DNA from 2 places in the uncultured Romboutsia sp. genome. Region 1 is predicted to be linked to the other one. Evidence: a T-box and tRNA genes for the amino acid it is inferred to sense, from the RefSeq annotation. Region 1 holds a T-box; the other holds one or more tRNA genes.
What was found. The T-box of region 1 lies ahead of leuS (leucine--tRNA ligase). A T-box ahead of a tRNA ligase gene usually reads a tRNA of that ligase, here a tRNA-Leu.
Positions count from the first base shown of each region.

Region 1 (11,896 bases):
AGTTATTATAGCTCCTATAGCTGAAGCTGTAAATAATGCATCTATCATAGTTTCATCATCTATACCGTATTCTTTACCTATTGTAACTATAGCTCCTGGAAGTATACCACAAGAACCTGCTGTTGGTGCAGCAACTATAAGCCCCATAGAAGCATTAACTTCCATAGTTCCCATTGCAGCAGCCATAGCTTTATTCATTAAATCTCCACAAACAGTCTTTGCAGATGAATTTCTGAAGTTAGTTAACTTCTTAGCTTCTCCACCTATAAGACCACCCATAGATTTTATATCTTCTTGAACTGCTTTTTCAACAGCTTCTTTCATTATATTTAAACTTACTCTCATTTTATCTTTTACTTCTTCTTTTGATATTCCTGTAAGTTCTGCTTCTCTTTCTACACATAATTCATGTATAGTCATGTTTAATTCTTTACATTTTTCTAATAATTCTGCTCCACTTGTGAAATTATATTTCATTTTTGTCTCTCCTTCATTTATTAGAATTTATCTAAAACTACTACCTTAGCTACTACTTCAAATTTTCTTAATTGCTCTATTAAGCTTGACTCTAATTCATCCTCTGTTTCTATTGTCAAGAATGTGTATTCTGACTTAGCCGGCTTATTAGTAGATATCATCGATATATTTTTATTGTTATGACCAAGTATTCCTGTTATAAATGCTATTGCACCAGGTATATCTTTTATTTCTAATACTACAGCACTTCTAGAACCATTAAAGTCAAGTGCTAAACCATCCATTTCAGTAAGCTTTATGTTTCCTCCACCTATAGAAGCACCCATTACTGTTGATTTAGAGCCATCTTCTAATATCATTTCCATTTTTACTGTATTAGGATGAACGTTTTCTCCTAAGTTAGTTTTTATGAATTCAAACTTAACCCCTTGTTCTTTTGCTAATTCAAAAGAATACTTGATTCTAGCATCATCTGGATCGAACCCTAATATACCACCAACTAATGCCTTATCTGTACCATGACCTTTATAAGTTTCTGCAAATGATCCGTGAAGTAAAAAGTTTACTTCTTTTACTGGTTTTCCTGCTATTTTAGAAGCGCTCTTTCCAAGTCTTGCAGCTCCTGCAGTATGAGAACTTGATGGACCTATCATGTTAGGACCTACTATATCAAATACACTATAATCTTTAGCCATTATATTACCTCTTTCTTGTCTAATTGTATATAGAATTAAACTTAAAATTTTATTTAAGTATTCTTTGCTATTATATATACCCATATAAATATATCTATAAAATGGTTTTCATTACATGTAATTAAAACTTAATTTTAAGATATATTTATATTCATTTCATACATATCATTATATACTAAAATTCGACTTTGTGAAGTCTTATTTTAAAAAAATATATATTTTTTAATTTACTTTTTTGTATTATTATGTATAAATCTTAATAAAAATATTTATACATTATTAAAAAATGGCCAGTATATAACTGACCATTTTTTATAAAACTATCCTATAGCTATTACTTCTATTTCTACTTTAACATCTTTTGGAAGTCTTGCAACTTCTACACAAGCTCTAGCTGGTTTATTTTCACCGAAGAACTCAGCATATACTTCATTTATTTGAGCAAATTCATTCATATCTTTTATAAATACTGTAGATTTTACTACATGAGAAAAGTCAAGCCCAGCTTCAGCTAATATAGCTTGAACATTTTTTAAAGATTGAGCAGTTTGAGCTTTTACATCTCCTTCTACTATTTCCATAGTTTCAGGTACAAATGGAACTTGTCCTGATACGAATAACATATTTCCAGCTTTAACAGCTTGAGAGTATGGTCCTATAGCTTTAGGTGCATTATCTGTATGTATTACTTGATGTTTCATATTAAAATTCCTCCTATGAATATAAATATATATGTATATTACACATTTTCATTTATCATTATACTATTATATAAGTTTTGTTGTATATATTTTTTTATATTAATCAGAAATAAAAGTTAACTTTATAATTTAAAGTTAACCTTTATTTGTATTTTATTTATATTATATTTCTACTATTTCAAATCCAGCTTCTGTTATAGCAACTTTTAATTTATCTATGTGATTATGGTTGAATGTTTCAAGCACCATTTCTGCAGTAAGACTACCTAATGCTCCACCCATAGATGATCTTGATAAATTAGCGCTTAGTATATTAGCATCATATTCACTTATTATTTTAGTTAATTCAGCAAGTCCGCCTGGCTTATCTTGTATTACTGTATTAAATGAATATCTTCTAGCTTCTTTAGTTAAAGCAGTTCCTATAACTCTGTATAATGTATTAACATCTACATTTCCTCCAGATATTACACAAACTACATTTTCATCTTTTTTAGGTACATATTTTCCACTTAATAATGCAGCAGTAGTTACAGCTCCAGCTCCTTCAGCTACAACTTTTTGATTTTCCATTAAGAATAACATACCTTGAGCTATTTCATCTTCTTCAACAACTACTACTTCATCAACTAATTCATTTATTATTTCAAAAGTTACATCACCAGGTGTTTTAACAGCTATACCATCAGCTATTGTAGTAGATTTAAATGCTGTTGTAACTTCACCATTTTTCATAGACTCCTGCATTGAAGGTATATTCGCAGTTTGAACACCTACTATTTTTATGTTAGGGTTTATTCCTTTAGCTGCTACTGCTATACCAGCTATTATTCCCCCTCCACCGATTGGACAAAGTATAGTATCAACTTTTCCATCTAATTGCTCAAGTATTTCAAGACCTATAGTTCCTTGTCCTGCTATTACATATTTATCATTAAATGGATGCAAGAAAGTTGCTCCAGTTTCTTTTTGTATTTCAACTGCTTTTGCGTAAGCATCATCATAAACTAAACCATTTAATACTACTTCTGCTCCGTATCCTTTAGTTGCTGTAACTTTGGCTAAAGGTGCAGTAGCTGGCATTACTATTGTAGCATTTATTCCTGTCATTTTAGCACCTAATGCAACACCTTGTGCATGATTTCCTGCACTTGATGCTATAACACCATTTGCCTTTTCTTCCTCAGTTAAGTTTGCTATTTTGTTACAAGCTCCTCTTACTTTAAAAGAACCTGTTTTTTGAAGATTTTCACATTTGTAGAAAACATTTGCCCCAGTCATAGCACTAAGTTTTGCACTTTCTAATATATCAGTTTGCTTTACTATATCTTTTATAGTTTCTTTTGCATTCTTTATGTCTTGTAAAGTAACCTTTGTCATTTCATACACTCCCGTAAACGTTTTTTTATTATCAATAATTAGATTTTATACCTTTTTTTTTCAAAAATCAACATTAATTTTTACATTTTAAAATATTTTTTTCACTTTTATATTTTAAATTTTATAATATTTCAATTAACTCTTATTTTTCAAACAAAAAACTCTTTGTATTTAAATATACAAAGAGCTTTTTATTAATTTATTATTTTACAACTATATTAACTAATTTCTTAGGTACTGCAACTACTTTAACTATAGTTTTACCTTCAACTAGTGCTTTTATTTTTTCATCTTCCATTGCTACTTTTTCCATTTCTTCTCTAGAAATATTAGCAGCAACACTTAATTTTCCTCTTACTTTTCCATTTATTTGAACAACTATCTCAACTTCATCTTTAACTAAAGCAGTTTCATCGTATTTTGGCCAAGATATATTAAATATACTTCCTTCTTTTCCTATCATAGCCCATAGTTCTTCACCTATATGAGGTGCAAATGGAGCAAGTATAGTTACTATAGTTTCTACACCTTCTTTTATAACTGCTTCATTTCTAGAATCTAATTCTTTGTACTTATACATTTCATTTATTAATTCCATTAATGCTGATATAGCAGTATTAAATCCAAACTTTTCATTTAAATCTTCAGTAACTTTCTTTAAAGTTGCATGTATAGTATATCTCATAGCTTTATCTTCTTTAGTTAATTCTTTTGACTCAACATCAGATTTAGCTATATCAGATAATTCATCTACTAATCTATATACTCTATTTAAGAATCTAAAGCATCCTTCAACACCTTGGTCTGACCATTCTAAGTCTCTTTCTGGAGGTGCTGCAAATAATACGAATAATCTAGCTGTATCAACTCCGTATTCTTCTATTATTTCTGATGGAGCTACAACATTCCCTTTAGATTTACTCATCTTAGCACCATCTTTTAAAACCATACCTTGAGTTAATAAGTTTTTGAAAGGCTCTTTAAAATCTAACATTCCCATAGAATTAAATGCTTTTACAAAGAATCTTGAGTAAAGAAGATGTAATATAGCATGCTCTACCCCACCTATATATTGGTCAACTGGCATCCAGTTGTTAACTGCTTCTTTACTAAATGGTTCTTCAGTATTTTTAGGATCTATATATCTTAAGAAGTACCAAGAAGAATCTACGAATGTATCCATTGTGTCAGCTTCTCTTCTAGCTGGTTTTCCACAACATGGACAAGTTGTATTCATAAATGTTTTAGATGTTGTAAGTGGCGATTCACCCTTTCCTGTAAACTCTACATCTGTTGGTAATAATATTGGTAAGTTTTCTTTCTTTTCTGGAACTATACCACATTCATCACAATATACTACAGGTATTGGACATCCCCAGTATCTTTGTCTAGAAAGTAACCAGTCTCTTAATCTATAGTTAACTGTTTTCTTTCCTCTTCCTATTTCTTCTATCTTTTCTATTATAGCATCAAATGCTTTATCAGCGTCCATTCCATCAAATTCTGCTGAGTTTATCATTTTATTATCTTCATCTATTACAGTTACTACTTCTAAGTCATATTTAGATGCAAAATCAGCATCTCTTTCATCATGAGCCGGAACTGCCATAACTGCACCTGTTCCATAATCAACAAGTACGTAGTTAGCTATCCATAAAGGAACTTTTTTACCTGTTAATGGATTTACAACATATTTACCTATGAATATTCCTTCTTTTTCAACATCACTTGAAGTTCTCTCTATTTCTGTCATAGTATGCATTTTTTGAACAAATGCTTCTACTGCTTCTTCATATTCTGTTTTCGCAACTAGTTCTTTAACTAATGAATGCTCTGGAGCTAAAACCATGTAAGAAACTCCATATACAGTATCTGGTCTAGTTGTAAATACAGTTATAGATTTGTCACTTCCATCTATATCGAAAGTTATTTCAGCACCAGTACTTTTTCCTATCCAGTTTCTTTGCATAGTTTTAACTTTTTCTGGCCATCCATCTAAAGTATCTATATCTTGTAATAATTCCTCTGCAAAATGAGTAGTTTTGAAATACCATTGTTCTAAGTCTTTCTTTATTACTACAGAATCACATCTTTCACATGCACCTTGTACAACTTGCTCATTAGCAAGAACTGTTTCACAAGATGGACACCAGTTTACGAAAGATTTTTTCTTATATGCTAGTCCATGTTCTAACATTTTTAAGAATATTTGTTGAGTAAACTTATAGTATTCTGGTGTAGATGTAGCTATTTCTCTATCCCAGTCAAAGCTAAGACCTAAAGTTTTTAATTGTTCTCTGATGTCAGCTATATTTTCCATAGTCCATTTGTCTGGATGTATTCCATGCTTTATAGCTGCATTTTCTGCTGGAAGTCCAAATGAATCCCATCCCATTGGATGTAGAACATTGTACCCTTGCATTTTCTTAAATCTAGCAACTACGTCACCTATAGAGTAGTTTCTAACATGTCCCATATGTAATTTTCCTGATGGATAAGGGAACATTTCTAATGCATAATACTTAGGCTTTGTATTATCATTAGTATCTGTTTTATATTGTCCATTTTCTTCCCAAGTTTTTTGCCATTTTGACTCAATTTCATTTGGTTTATAAACGTTCATCAAAATTTCCTCCTATGTTAATAATATTAAAAAAATCCTCAATCACTAAACACAATGTTTAGGGACGAGGATTATCTTCGCGGTACCACCCTAATTAGCCTAATAAGGCTCTCTTAGATAGTTTTTATGCCAACTACGGCTAAATAGATTTTACCTAGCAAGTTCAAAGGTACATTTTACTAGTTCACAGCACCACTAGCTCTCTGAAAAAATATATTCTTTTACTACTCTAGTCTATTTAATAATTTAAAATTTTAATTATAATGTTAACATCATTAAGCTAAGTTGTCAACATCCACATATGGAGCATCTTTCCATAGCTTTTCTAAGTTATAGAAATCTCTGTTTTCTTCATTAAATATATGAACCATAACATCGCCATAATCAAGTAAAACCCAAACTTGGCTATCATATCCTTCTTTTCCTCTAGCTTCTATACCAAGTTTAGTTAATTCATCTTCTACATTGTCAGCTATAGCTTTTACTTGTCTTTGAGAAGATGCTGTAGCTATTACAAAGTAATCACATAAGCTAGACACAGCTCCTATATTTAATATTGCTATATCTTTACCTAGTTTATCATCTATTGCATCATATATAACTTTTGTAATGTTTTCTACTGTCATATTATTTCCTTCCTTTCATGATTATAAACATATTTAATTATTATACCATAAATAATACGTAAATAAACCATTGTATTTTATTATATAATGTATTAAATTTATTTTTATTCTATGCTTTTATAAAATTTTATTTTTTATAAGATAATTTCTTGCATCTACTGTTCTATTATGTATTAACTGATTGTTCTCTATTACAAATTTTATTGTATTATTAAATGAAATAAGTAAGGCTTTATCTAATTCTTTATTATAAACTAAATCTCTTAATTCTTCCACTCCAGGAAAATCTCTATCTTCCTCTATTAAGTCTGCAATATAAATTATTTTTTCTATTATGTCCATGTCTTCTTTACCTGTAGTATGGTACTTTATAGCATTTATTATATCTTTATCATTTATTCCAAATTCATATTTTGCTATGTATGAACCTATTAAGCTATGAGATAATGCTAAGTTGTCTTTTTCTATTTCATCTAAAACTATTTTATATTTATCTACATAATATTTTACTTCATCTTTGTTTAAATACTTAGCACAGTCATGCGCTATTCCTGCTATATAAGCTTTTTCTTTATCACACCCATAAATTTCACTTAACTTTACAGCACAATTTGCCACATTTAATGAATGTTTATACCTCTTTTCCGGTAACATTTCTTGTATCTTATTATTAATTAATTCTAAATTCATATATTATTCTCCACTACTATATAATTTTTTGTTATATATATATTCTTGTACTAATTCAGGTACTAAATATCTAATTGTTTTATGTTTATTTAATTGTTCCCTTATATATGTTGATGATATATCTAAAGATGGCACATATACACTTTCAATATTTGCATTGTACTTATCTTTTAGCTCTTTTATTTTTTCATTAGCTCTTAATAAACTTATTCCTGGTCTTGTTGCTGCTATAAAGTTTGCTAATTTAAAGTTCCCCTCAACATCCTTCCAAGTTTCTATATCACATATAGCATCCGCTCCAGTTATAAAATATATCTCTGCATTTTTATATATTTGTTTTAAAACTTTTAATGTATCTATTGTATAAGTACTTTTTTCTCTTTTTATTTCTATATCAGAAACTATAAAGTCATCATTATTAACTGTAGATAATAATACCATATTATACCTATCATATTTATCAGTTATATTCCCCTTTTTATGAGGAGGATTTCCGGATGGTATAAATAATATTTTGTCTAATTTATAATTATCTCTTATAAATTCAGCTGTCGCTAAATGTGCGTAATGTATAGGGTCAAACGTCCCACCCATTATACCTATCTTTACATTACTACACCTATCCCCAAATTGCTTTAACTTCTTTTGATTAATTATAAAAGACTCATCAACTATATTGTTAATTGCCATAATTTATCTCCTTTGTTAAATTATATTATTATTGTATCATTATTTTTTATTTATTAAATATATTAAATTACTTTTTAGTGTATAATCATATTATTATGTATAATTAAGGAGAAATATAATGGCTATAATTACAAAAATAGAAGCACAAAAGAAAAATACAGATAGAGTAAATATTTATATTAATGATGAATTTTTTATGTCTGTATTTACTGAGCTTGTTTATACATTTAATCTAAAAAAAGGTATGGAGATAAATAAAGAAAATTTAAAAACTTTACTCGATGATGATATGTACATTAAAGCTAAAAATAAAGCCTTAAATATATTATCTAAAGCTGACCAATCAGAGAAAAAAATAAAAGAAAAATTATCTTCTGAATTTGAAGAACACACTATCGAAAAAGTATTAGATTTTTTAAGGAATAATAAGTTTATTGATGATAAATTATTAGCTCAAAAAATAGTAAATACTAATATTAACTTAAATAAATGTGGTAAAAATAAAATAAAACAAAATCTTTACAATAAAGGAATAGATTCTGAAGATATATCCCATGCTATATCTAATATTAATTCTAATGTTGAATTTGAAAATGCAATGTATCTAGCTAAAAAGCGTTATGAGAGAATAAAAAACGAAGATAAAAGAAAAATATACCAAAAGCTTTCTCAGCATCTCGCTTATAAAGGATTTGGTTATGATACGATCAAATCTGTTTTAAATAAAATTTTAAATTTTGATGAATATGAATATTAAGTATGGAGGTAATAAATGAAACTAATTGTCGGTATCTTAAGTTTTTTACTTGGTATATATAATGTAACTAAACTTTACAAACAAGATAGTCTTAAATAAAAGGAGTCTTTTTATGATAGATTTAGTTTTGCTAGGTTGTGGAGGCAATATGCCAATGCCAAATAGATTTCTCTCTTCTTTGTTTATAAATTATAAAGGAAGAAAAATACTTATTGATTGTGGTGAAGGTACTCAAGTTTCTATGAGAATGAAAAATTGTGGTTTTAAAAATATAGATTTAATATGTATAACTCACCTTCACGGCGATCATTTTTACGGTCTTATGGGACTTTTATCTACTATAGGAAATAGCTCTAGAATTGATGATTTAACTATAGTTGGTCCTAAAGGTATTGGTAAAATGATAAATGCGCTTAAAACTTTAATAGAATACTTACCATATAAAATAATTGTTGTTGAAAATCCTAAAGGTACATTCTCTTTGGTTAATGATATATTAAAAGATATAGAAATTTCGACTTTAGAGCTAGATCATTCAAGCGAGTGCCTAGGATATAGCTTGTACTTTAAGAGAACACCTAAGTTTAATATAGAAAAAGCTATCAAAAACAATGTTCCTAAATTATTATGGCAAAAACTTCAAAGTGGAAAAAATATAGTTTTTGAAAATATTGAATACTCTCCAGATATGGTTTTAGGAGATAATCGAAAAGGAATAAAAATTAGCTTTATTACAGATACAAGACCAATATTATCAATTCCTGAGTTTATAAATAACAGTGATTTATTCATATGTGAAGCTATGTATGGAGATGATTTAGATATATCTAAAGCTGTTAAAAATAAGCATATGACATTTAGAGAGGCTGCCAATTTAGCAAGACTTGGTAATGTTAAGACATTACTTTTAACTCACTTTAGCCCTTCTCTAGAAGATCCTAATCTATATATAAAAAATGCAACTGATGTATTTGAAAATACTATAGTTGGAAAAGATAGATATGATATTAATTTAAATTTTGAAAATTAACTATATAAAAAGGATGTAACTTAATTTTATAAAACTAAGATACATCCTTTTATTTTAATTAATATTTAATATTAATTATTTACATACATTTCCAGCTACATTTAATACATCCCATGTTCTAGCAAATGGTGGTGCATAGCATAAATCTAACATTCCTAATTGATTAGTTGTTAATTTTCCAAATATAGCTGCTGCTATTACATTACATCTTTGAACTGAGTCTTTAAATCCAGCAACTTGTCCACCTAATATAACCTTAGTATCTGCATCATAAACAAGCTTTACATATATTTTATCTCTACCTGGATAGTAATTTGTTTGGTTAAAGTCTGATATAAATTTAGCCTTATAGTTTATACCTAGCTTTTGAGCTTGTGACTCAGTCATACCAGTTGAAGCTGCTTCCATATCCATAACTTTTATACAGCTTGAACCTAATGATCCTTGGAATGAGTTATTTGCTCCTGCTAAATTTTCACCAACTATTCTACCTAATTTATTAGCTCCTGTTGCAAGAGGTACATATGAATCTTGACCTGTTACTATATTTTGTATAGTAGCACAATCTCCAGCTGCATATATATCTTCAACTGAAGTTCTACCAAATTCATCAACTATTATAGCTCCATTTGGTAACATTTCTATAGATGTATCTTTTAAGAATGACGTATTTGGTCTTACTCCTGTTGCTATAATAACTACATCAGCTTCATATTCACCTTTGTTTGTTATAATTTTTTCTACCTTAGTTTCTCCAACTAATTCAGATACTAGTTCTTCTAATCTTAAATCTACATCGTGTTTTTTAATCTCTTCTTCTAATACGTCAGTTATTTCTTTGTCAAAAACTTGCGCAAGAACTCTTGATTCTGATTGGAATACTCTTACTTCTTTACCTAACTGCTTAGCAGCTTCAACAGCTTCAAGACCTATAAATCCTGCACCTATTATAGCTACCTTTTGATTTTCTTCTTTATTTAATAATTCTTTTACTTTTATTCCATCTTCCATAGTCTTTAACGTTGAAACATTCTCTAACTTAACATTTTTTATAGGAGGTATTATACTACTTGCTCCTGTTGCTATCATTAACTTATCATAAGAATCTTCAAATTCAACATTTGTTTCTAAATTTCTTACTGTAACTTTTTTAGCCTCTGTATCAACCTTAACAACTTCATGGAATACATTTAAATCTATTCCGGTTTCTCTAAATTTTTCTGCACTTCTTGCTATCATATTATTAGCATCATCGAAGAATCCTCCAACAAAGTATGGAAGCCCACATGCTCCAAATGATACTACATCTGTTTTTTCATATACTACAACATCATATTCAGGTTTCATTCTTTTTAACTTAGCTGCTGCACTCATCCCAGCTGCAACTGCACCTACTATAATTACTCTCATTATAATTCTCCCTCCCTAAATAAATTACATTATTTCTAAAAGTATTTTTTTATTTTTATTTATTTTTATAAGCTAGTTATTATATTAACACTTTTTTTTCATAAAATCTATAGTATATTAGTTTATTTTACATTATTCTACAATATTTAATAAGTAATTATTATTTACACAAAATCTACATAGCTAAAGTAATGTATCGAATAAATATTTTATTATATAAAATTTTATAAATTATTAAAAACTTTTTAATTTTATCAAATTAATTAATGTTACATATATAAGTTAATGATATATAATCATTGATTTTATATCATTTTTTAATAATAAAAAAGCATCTGTATATTTACAGATGCTTAAAATATTATCTAACCGATCTTTTTGTTACTCTTCCTTTTTTAGTAACATTTTCAGCCTTTACTTTAGCCTTAGCTTGTTCATGTCCTGGGAATACTATTTGTGGATTCTCTGTATTTTTCTTATATAAAGTAAACTTCGATCCTATAGCTTGAACAAACTCAGCTCTTAAAGCTTCACATATAGCATTAGCAGTTTCTTTAGTTTCAAGTCCTGCAGTTTCAAGTATTGTTACTTTAACTATTTCCCTTTTTCTTAACATATCATCTAATTGCTCTAAAAAGCTTTCAGTAACTCCATCTTTACCTATTTGAGTTGAAGGCTTTAAAGTATTTGCTATTGATCTTAAATATGCTCTTTGCTTACCTTTTAACATTGTGTCACCTCATCTATATTAATTATAGAATTCAAATTCTATTTCGTAAATTCTAACTGTATCTCCATCTTCTATTCCCATTTCTCT
Region 1 is NZ_CATXCO010000021.1:5,606-17,501, reverse strand. Features, by position in the region: gene sdaAA (L-serine ammonia-lyase, iron-sulfur-dependent, subunit alpha) at 1-477, opposite strand, end outside; gene sdaAB (L-serine ammonia-lyase, iron-sulfur-dependent subunit beta) at 498-1,172, opposite strand; gene Q5F54_RS03255 (RidA family protein) at 1,493-1,873, opposite strand; gene ilvA (threonine ammonia-lyase) at 2,036-3,253, opposite strand; gene leuS (leucine--tRNA ligase) at 3,456-5,876, opposite strand; T-box leader at 5,934-6,123, opposite strand; gene rsfS (ribosome silencing factor) at 6,152-6,502, opposite strand; gene yqeK (bis(5'-nucleosyl)-tetraphosphatase (symmetrical) YqeK) at 6,620-7,192, opposite strand; gene nadD (nicotinate-nucleotide adenylyltransferase) at 7,196-7,882, opposite strand; gene recX (recombination regulator RecX) at 8,001-8,639, shown strand; gene Q5F54_RS03220 (ribonuclease Z) at 8,752-9,669, shown strand; gene Q5F54_RS03215 (CoA-disulfide reductase) at 9,745-11,079, opposite strand; gene Q5F54_RS03210 (YhbY family RNA-binding protein) at 11,441-11,809, opposite strand; gene obgE (GTPase ObgE) at 11,828-11,896, opposite strand, start outside.

Region 2 (10,333 bases), on a different contig from region 1:
TAGGCCTTGATAGATCTATGGTATTAGCTTATGGACATGATGATAGAGTTTGTTCATATGGTGCAGTAAAAGCTTTAATAGATACTAAAGACCCTGAATATTGTGCTGTTGCTTTATGTGTAGATAAAGAAGAAGTTGGATCTCAAGGAAATACGGGAATGCATTCAAAGTTTTTTGAAAATACAGTAGCTGAACTTATAGAATTAGAAGGAAATTACTCTGAATTAAAAGTAAGAAGAGCTATGGCAAATTCGAAAGTATTATCTGCTGATGTTTCAGCAGGATATGATCCAAATTATTCTGAAGTATATGACAAAAGAAATTCTGCATATATGGGACATGGATTAGTTTTAAGTAAGTATACAGGTTCTAGAGGTAAAGGTGGTTGTAATGATGCTAATGCTGAATTTATGGCTGAAGTAAGAAGAATATTTAATCAAGGTAATGTAGTATGGCAAACTGCTGAACTTGGAAAAGTTGACCAAGGTGGTGGTGGAACAATAGCATATATATTAGCTAACTACGGTGCAGAGGTTATAGACTGTGGTATAGGAGTATTAAATATGCACTCACCTTATGAAATAGTTTCAAAGGTAGATATGTATGAAATGTATAAGGGATATAAAGCATTTTTTAATATAAATTTATAATATAAAAAGAGAAGTAGACTTTTTTAGTCTATTTCTCTTTTTATATCAAAATATTCACATAAGCTGCTTAAAAACTTATTTTCTAGAGGACTAAATGCCTTTTTCTTAGAATAAATAAAATAAAACTTTCTAGCAAAATTAATATTTTTTACTCTATAGAATTTTAATTTATTATTTTTTATATAGTCTTTAGCAGATTTGTATGATATAAAAGAAACACCAAGACCTATCTTAACCATCTCTTTTATGGTTTCATTAGATTCAACATAAGCAAGTATATTTAAATTATTAATATTAAAATTGTGTCCTTTTAGTATATTAAAAGTTAAATTTCTAGTTCCAGAACCTTCTTTTCTCATTATAAATTTAAGTTTATTTAGTTCATCTATATCTATATATCCATTATCATTATCTATATTTAAATCAATTGGAGCTATAAGAACTAATTCATCATTTATTAAATCAAAATATTTTATTTGAGGATTAGAAGTTTTTGAACCCACAAATCCAAAGCTTATTCTTCCATTTAAAATTTCAGATATAGCATATTGAGAGTCAAAATGACTTATACTAAACTTCACATCTGGATATTTACTAGAAAATGACTTAATAAAATCAGGAAGGATATAGGTTTCAGGTATTGAACTAGATGCAATATCGATCAAACCTTCTATTTTACCAGAATATTCTTTTATATCATATATAGCTTTTTTACAATTATTCAATATAGAAACTGCATTTTCTAAGAGTATTTCTCCGGACTTAGTTAATGTTATACATTTGTTATTTCTATTAAATAAAACTGCATCCAACTCTTTTTCTAAATTTTGTATATGAGCACTTACTGTAGGTTGTGTTAAAAATAGTTCTCGAGCAGCTTTTGAAAAACTTTTGTATTTAGCAACAGCTACAAAGGCTTCAAGTTGTTTAACATCCATTAGTAATACCTCCTTTAAATTATTTATATATATAATTAAATTTATAATTTCAGTTAATATTACATCTTATTACAAAAACATTACAAATAGTAAGTATGTATTTATAAGATTAAAAAAAATAGTATATAATCTATTATATAGTAATAAAATGAATTAAAGGTAAATTAAATTTTAAAATAATTAATAAGAAAGGGCAGATGATGAATATAAGAAAAGCATTAATGATTAGCTTTATTTCATTTGCTTTTTTAGTTACTGGATGTAGTAGTAAAGGTATAGATTCTGTACAACAAATAGCAGATGAAGCTACTTGTCAAAAAACTATGACTAAAGTACAAAATAATGTAAATGAAATAATTGGAAAAGATTATAAATATGTATTAGAGAATATGGGTCGTCCATACTGCACTACTTATTATATTGATATGGATAAAGTGAAAGATATAAGTAATATAGAAGAACTTAATAATATAGAAAATATTAGATTGATATATCCAAAAGAAACTAATGTGGACAAGTCAAAAAGTAGTGCTTTATATATACAACTTGATAATAATATAGTAAAGGATGTTCAAACTTATGAACTTTTATCTAAAGATGAAAAAGAAAATATTAAATCAAGTGTAGATATAGTGGTAGATAGATATAGCGAGAAAACTAATTTATTACCAGATAAATTTGAAAATATAAAATTAGATAAATATATAGGAGAAGATATAGAAATCTTTTTAAAAGACATAGAATATATCACAGCAAATTTTGAGATTTATGATAATAAAAGAGAAAAAAATATAAAAGTATATTTATTAAATAAAATAAATTCTTCAAATAATGAAATTATGTTAGTATATAACAATTCTAATAAGATAGAAAATATTAAGATAGTGGAAATAAGTGAAGGTTTAAATTTATTAAATGACTTTTCATTCTTTAAATAAATTTAAAATAATGTTTATAGTATTCTATTAATAGAAAATAATGTAATATTGAAAAAAGAATATGAATTAAAGCTTTGGATAAATTAATCTTAAGAAAGACTTAGAGGAGGATTAATTTTATCATGGATAATAATAAAAATAGACTTAAAGATAGACCTAAATCAAAAGCAGAGATGAGAAAAATGTACTTTGAACATGGTTCTGAGTTAGGAATAGAAAATGGTTTACACATAGGAGCTAAAGATAGTGGATCTAATAAAACAAAGACACAAAAGCTTTATCATAAAGTAAAAAAAGATGATTAATAGTAAAAAAAGAGATTATACTATTTCAAGTATAGTCTCTTTTTAATTATAATATTAATATACTTTAAGAAACTGATATAATTATAAATAATTAGTTTAAGATTTATATTAGTTAAATATAGTTCTTAAAAGGTAGGGAGTATAATGTTTAAAGAATTACTTATAAGTGGAGCTATTGTGCTACTTAGTGGATATAGATATTATATGCATAAATCAGAAGATATAGAGTGTGTAAGTTATGAAGTAAAAAGTAGAAAAATACCTAAAGTATTTGATAAATTTAAAATAGTTCAGATAAGTGATTTACACAATAGAAGTTTTGGAATAGACAATAGTATTTTATTAGAGAAAATAGATAAATTAAAGCCAGATATAGTATGTATAACTGGAGATTTGATTGATGGTGCAAATGAAGATTTTAGCATTGCACTAAAATTAATAGATGAGTTAAGTAGAAAATACCAAGTATATCATATAATTGGAAACCATGAACAAAAGGTAATGTTCAATAAATATAAAGAATTGTATAAGGAATATTTCAAACAACTAAATACCAAAAATATTATTAATTTAGAGAATGAAATGGTTAAAATAGAAAGAGATAGTAAATGTATAAACATATATGGTTTAGTGATTCCATATAAGTACTATCCATATCTATTTAATAGAAATTATAAAAATAAGAGCTTAGATTTTAATAAATATGATGTAGAAAAAAGATTAGGAAAAATAGATAATAGAGAATATAACATATTATTAGTACATACACCATTTTTCTTTGATGGATACTCAAAATGGGGGGCAGACTTAGTATTAGCAGGTCATGTACATGGAGGAATAATTAGGCTTCCAATTAAAGGAGGATTACTTTCTCCAAATAGAGAGTTCTTTCCTAAGTATGATTTAGGAGAGTATAATATGGGGAAATCTACTATGATATTAAGTAAGGGATTAGGTGGATCAAAAGTGTTACCTAGGGTGAACTGTAAACCAGAAATAGTTGAAATTACATTAAAAAGCAAATAAACACTATCTATAACAGATAGTGTTTATAGTGGTGCCGGATGTGGGACTCGAACCCACACTCTATAATTAGAAACGGATTTTGAGTCCGTCGCGTCTGCCATTCCACCAATCCGGCATATGCTATATAAATATTATAGCACTTTGATAAATTACTAGCAATATATATTAGTCTTAATATTCACAATATGTTATGGTAATATTAAATAATAGACATTGGTATATAATAGCTATAATTAAATTATATAAACAATAGGAGTGATAAATTTGAATAAAACATTAGTTATAATAGATGGAAATTCGATAATAAACAGGGCATTTTATGCTTTACCAGAAATGAGTAATAAAGAAGGATTAAAAACTAATGCTATATATGGCTTTACTAATATGCTTCTTAAAATAATAGATACATATAATCCTACACACATAAGTGTTGCTTTTGATAGAAAAGCTCCTACATTTAGGCATATAGAATTTAAGGAATATAAAGCAGGAAGAAAGAAAATGCCAGATGAATTAAGAGAGCAATTTGAACCGTTAAAAGATTTACTAGACAAATTTAATATACATAGGCTAGAAATTGATGGATATGAAGCTGATGATATAATAGGAACAGTTTCTAAAATAGCGGAGGATAATGGGTTTAAAGTATATATAGTTACAGGAGATAAAGATGCTATACAACTTGCATCTAATAAAACAACTACTTTAATAACTAAAAAGGGAGTTGGGAAAGTTGAAGAATATGATTATGATTCGGTTATTGAAAAATATGAAATGACGCCTACTCAATTTATAGATTTAAAAGGTCTTATGGGAGATAAATCAGATAATATACCTGGTGTTCCAGGAATAGGAGAAAAAACAGGTATAAAGCTTATAAAAGAGTTTTCTAGTATAGAAGGTATATTTGATAATATAGATAGTATAAAAGGAAGTACAAAGAAGAAGCTAGAAGAAAATAAAGAACTAGCAATAATGAGTAAAAAATTAGCAACTATTATAAGAGATGTTCCTGTAGAATTTAATTTAGAAGAACTGGAGTATGGAAATTATAATACAAAGGATATTTTAGATGTATTTAAATATTTAGGATTTACGAGCTTAATTCCAAGAATAGGAAGTTTAGATGAGAGCGAAGACATAGTTAATGAAGCTAATGTAGAAATATCCAAGTTAGAGGATATAGATGAATTTATAAATAAGGTAAAAGAAAATAATGAATTAATAATAAAGACAGTAACAAGAGAAGGTAACATATTAGATAAAAGGATAAAATATATATTTTTAAGTGTGGATGGTAAAAAAATATATTATGTAGAAGAAAATAGCATACATAAGTTAGAATACATATTTACAAGTAATGAAATAAAGAAATTAGGATATAATCTAAAAGATGATTACATAGCACTTAAACCATATGGTATAAAATTAGAAAATATATATTTTGATATAACTATTGCTGAGTATTTAATTGATTCAATGTCATCGACATCATATGAATGTAGTGCAATAGCAATGAAATATTTAACTAAAAAAGTAAAAACAAAGGAAGAATTATTAGGTAAAGGTGTAAAAGCTAAAAAATATCAAGATTTAAGCTTTGAAGAACTAAGTAGCCATATATCTCAGATAATTGACACTGTGAAAAGTGTTATGCCAATAATGGAAGAAAACTTAAAAGAAAGTAATATGGATGGACTACTATATCATGTAGAGATGCCTTTAGTTGAAGTATTAGCAGATATGGAGTATGAAGGAGTAAAAGTAGATAAGGAAAAACTAAATGAATTAGGTTCACAATTTAAAGAAATAATAAAAAAACTTGAAAGTGAAATATATGAAATATCAGGAGAAGAATTTAATATAAATTCTCCTAAACAATTAGGCGTAATATTATTTGAAAAACTAGGTCTACCAGTAATTAAAAAGACGAAGACTGGCTACTCAACTAATGCAGAAGTATTAGATAAATTAAAAGATCAAAGTCCAATAATTGATAAAATTATAGAGTATAGACAAATAGTAAAATTAAATTCGACTTATGTAGAAGGGTTATTATCTATAATAAATCCTATAGATGGAAGAATACATTCATCATTTAATCAAACGATAACTACAACAGGAAGAATTTCTTCAACAGAGCCTAATTTACAAAATATACCGGTTAAACTTGAAATGGGAAGAAATATAAGAAAAGTATTTATATCAGATAAAGGATGTAAGTTGGTAGATGCAGATTATTCTCAAGTTGAACTTAGAGTACTTGCTCATATGAGTCAAGATGAGACTATGATAGATGCATTTAAACATAATGAAGATATACATACAAAAACAGCATCTCAGGTATTTAATGTTAGTATGGATGAGGTAACTAGTAAACAAAGAAGCGATGCAAAGGCTGTAAACTTTGGAATAGTTTATGGTAAAAGTGACTTTGGATTATCGGAAGACTTAAATATACCAGTAAAGCAAGCAAAAGAGTATATAGAAAATTACTTTAATAAATATAATAAGATAAAGGAATTTATGGATAATATTATAGATGATGCTAGTAGTAATGGATATGTTACTACCATATTAAATAGAAGAAGATATATACCAGAGATAAAATCAAGCAATTTCATGTTAAGAAATGCAGGAAAAAGAGCAGCAATGAATGCACCTATACAAGGAAGTGCAGCTGATATAATAAAAATAGCTATGATAAATGTATATAAAAAATTAGAGGAAAATAATTTAAAATCTAAACTTATACTTCAAGTTCACGATGAACTTATAGTAGAGGCTGTAGATAGTGAAATAGATATAGTTAAAAAGATAGTTAAAGATGAGATGGAAAATGCAGTATGTTTAGATGTAAACTTAGATGTAGATTTAAACATAGGTGATTCTTGGTACGATACAAAGTAGGTGTTTTATGATTATATTAGGATTAACAGGAAGTATAGGATGTGGAAAAAGTAGCCTATCTAATATATTAAGAGATAACAATATAAATATAATAGATGCTGATATAATATCTAGAAAAATTTTTGAAGATGAAAAACTTTTAGCTTCAGTATTTGAACATTTTGGTGATAGTATAAAAAATGAAGATGGAAGTTTAAATAGAAAAGCTTTAGGCAATATCGTATTTAATGATGATAATAAACTTATAGAGTTAAATAACTTAACACATCCAAAAATTAAGGAAAAGATACTAAGTGAAATAGAAAAAGTTAAATTATTTAATAAAAATATAATAGTAATAGATGCAGCTTTATTAATAGAAGCTGGTTATTTAGAGATAGTTGATAAAGTGTTAGTTATAACTTGTAATGAGGATATTCAAATAAAAAGAATACAAAAAAGAGATAATTGCAGCAAAGAAGAAGCTTTAAGCAGGATAAGCTCTCAAATAAGTCAAGAAGATAAGGTAAAGTATGCAGATTATGTATTAGACAATTCTGGAGACTTAGAAGAACTTAAAGAGAAAACAAAAGAATTTTTATTATATATGAAGGAGAATTGGCGTGGCTAAGAAAAAAATATTTTTTGTTTTAGCTATTATTATAATACTATTTACTTCTTTACTTATAGAAAAGGATACGATTAATAAAATATTATATCCTAGAATGTATTCAGAATATGTTGAAATATATTCGAAGGAATTTGGTTTAGATGAAAATTTAGTATATAGTGTTATTAAAGTTGAAAGCAAGTTTAAAAAAGATGCTGTATCTCACAAAGGTGCCAAGGGACTTATGCAAATAAGTGATATAACAAGAGAATGGGCAAAAGAAGAAATGAATTTAGGAGATATAGATATATTTGATCCTAAGACTAATATAAAAATAGGTTGCTGGTATTTAAATAAATTATATAAAGAATTTGGGCGATTGGATTTAGTTATAGCAGCATATAATGGAGGTTCTGGTAATGTTAATAAATGGCTAAGTGATTATAGCTATAGTAAAGATGGAAAATCACTAGATTTGATACCGTTTGAAGAGACTTCAATGTATGTAAAAAAAGTAACTAAGAATTATAAAATGTACAACAAGTTATATAGCAAGGAAGGTTAAATCAATGAATAAGATAAAATTTATGACGATTATTCTAGTTATGGTAGCTAGCTTAGTTGGATGCAGCATGGAGGAAGAAAGTGGAGAAGTTCTAGAGAATAAACCTAGTGCAATAACTTCTAAAACTATAAATTTAACTATGATGCAACCTGAAACTATAAATCCGATAACTAATAAAAATAAGTCAGTCGGTTATATAATGAACTTAATATATGATAGTTTATTTACTATAGACGAAAATTATGATACAGTTCCTCAGTTAGTAGAAGAATATAAAATAGAAAATGATGGTATGAGTATAAATATTAAGCTAAAAGATATTAAATGGCATGATGGAACTACATTAACTTCTAGTGACGTAAAATTTACTGTAGATTTAATTAAGCAAAATATAGATAGTCCATATAATGCATTAGTTGAAAACATATCATCTATATTAATAATTAATGATAAAGAGTTTAATATAAATTTTAATGATAAATATGCTTTTTCTATAGATACATTGATATTTCCTATAGTATCAGAAAAACAACTAGAGAAGGATAAGAATATAAATAACTACAAAAATAATCTAGTAGGTAATGGTGCATATAAAATAAAAAATTATGAGGAAAGAAAAAACATATCATTAATTATTAATGATAGTTATTATGGTCAACTTCCATCAACAGCAAAAAATATAGAGGTTGAAATTGTCCCAGATGAAGAAGCGCAAGTATCTATGGTTATATCATTAGATAGTGATATAGCCAAAATTTCATTAGATGATTTAAGTAAATTCTATGAAAAAGAGTTTAAAACAACTACATATGAAAGTAGAGATTATGAATGCTTGCTTTTTAATTATAATAATGAATTTTTTAAAGATATAAACTTTAGGAAAGCTATAATAAGCTCGATTAATAAGGATAAGATACTTGAGGAAGGGTATATAAATAATGCTACTTTAGTAAACTTTCCACTTAATTCTAAGTCAAAATATTATGATAAAGATATAAAGACTTTAGAGTATAGTAAAGAAAAGGCTAAAAAATATTTATCAGAAGTAACTCTTGAGACAAATGAAAATATTAATAATATAGATAAGAATACAAAAAATAATAAAAATACAGTACAAGATCTTAATAAATCAAATTTAGAAACAAATAATAAAAAAGATAATATAACTGATAATGAAACAACTACAAAAGAGGATAAAGAGAAAGTAATAAAGGAGCAAATATCAAAATTAAATTTAAAAATAATAGTAAATAAAGATAATCCTGAAAGAAAAAAGTCAGCTTATATAATAAGTGATAATTTAAAAGATATAGGAATCAAAAATACAATTGAAGAGCTATCAATTGAAGATATGAATAAAGCTTTAAATGAGAAAAATTATGATTTAGCATTAGTTGGATGGGAATTATCTTTAGTGCCAGATGCAACTAATATACTTGAGAGTATAGGATATGAAGATGAGAAATTAACTAATTATATTAATTCGTTAAAAAATGCAACTACAGAATCTCAAATAAGAGATATATACAAATCAATTCAAAAATATGTAAATGAAAATGCATTATTTATGAATTTAGTTATTAGATATGATTATATAGTAACTAATAGAAGAATAGAAGGTAAAATAAGTCCTAATAGTTTTGATATATATGAAGGCATTACTAATTTAGATATAGCTAAATAAATATAAAGGCATCTAATAATTTTATTAGGTGCTTTTATATTAATATTATATTAAAAATGTTGACTAAGTATTATAAGTTAATTATTCTTATAGTATAAGTAAAATATGCGGAAATGGCGGAATCGGCAGACGCACTATCTTGAGGGGGTAGCGAGTATGTACTCGTGCGGGTTCAAGTCCCGCTTTCCGCACCAATGAAATAGAATTCACTAGAATTCTATTTTTTATTTTGCAACAATTAAAAATTTTATTGATAATATTTAAATTAGAAATAATACCTGTATTTTTAACTTTAATATATATATATATATAATAAATATTATGATACAATATACCTATATATGGTATAAGGAGGTATATTAATATGAAAAAGAAATTATTAATAGATGGCATGAGTTGTAACCACTGTGTTAATCACTTAAATACAGCTCTTACAGAAGATATAAAAGGAGTTGAAGTTATAGAAATTAGCTTAGAGAACAAATATGCAATAGTTGATATGAAGGATGATATAGATATAACTAAGTTGAAAGAAGTTATAGAAGAATTAGATTTTGAACTAAAAGATATAATAGAATTATAAAGATAAAGACATCCAAATTAATGGGTGTCTTTATTTTTATAAAAAAAGACTTCTATTGGGGGAAAATAGAAGTCTAATGGGGGAGATTGAGTATGTTTGATTTTACATTAATATTATGTCCAGGTTTGATTTCTATATACATAAA
Region 2 is NZ_CATXCO010000056.1:50-10,382, reverse strand. Features, by position in the region: gene Q5F54_RS05765 (aminopeptidase) at 1-650, shown strand, start outside; gene Q5F54_RS05760 (selenium metabolism-associated LysR family transcriptional regulator) at 674-1,588, opposite strand; gene Q5F54_RS05755 (hypothetical protein) at 1,789-2,526, shown strand; gene Q5F54_RS05750 (hypothetical protein) at 2,649-2,831, shown strand; gene Q5F54_RS05745 (metallophosphoesterase) at 2,976-3,857, shown strand; tRNA gene Q5F54_RS05740 (tRNA-Leu) at 3,887-3,972, opposite strand; gene polA (DNA polymerase I) at 4,122-6,767, shown strand; gene coaE (dephospho-CoA kinase) at 6,775-7,377, shown strand; gene Q5F54_RS05725 (lytic transglycosylase domain-containing protein) at 7,370-7,921, shown strand; gene Q5F54_RS05720 (ABC transporter substrate-binding protein) at 7,926-9,605, shown strand; tRNA gene Q5F54_RS05715 (tRNA-Leu) at 9,713-9,799, shown strand; gene Q5F54_RS05710 (heavy-metal-associated domain-containing protein) at 9,970-10,188, shown strand.
Region 2: it encodes a tRNA-Leu, which carries the amino acid that the T-box ahead of leuS (leucine--tRNA ligase) is inferred to sense. The anticodon was not compared.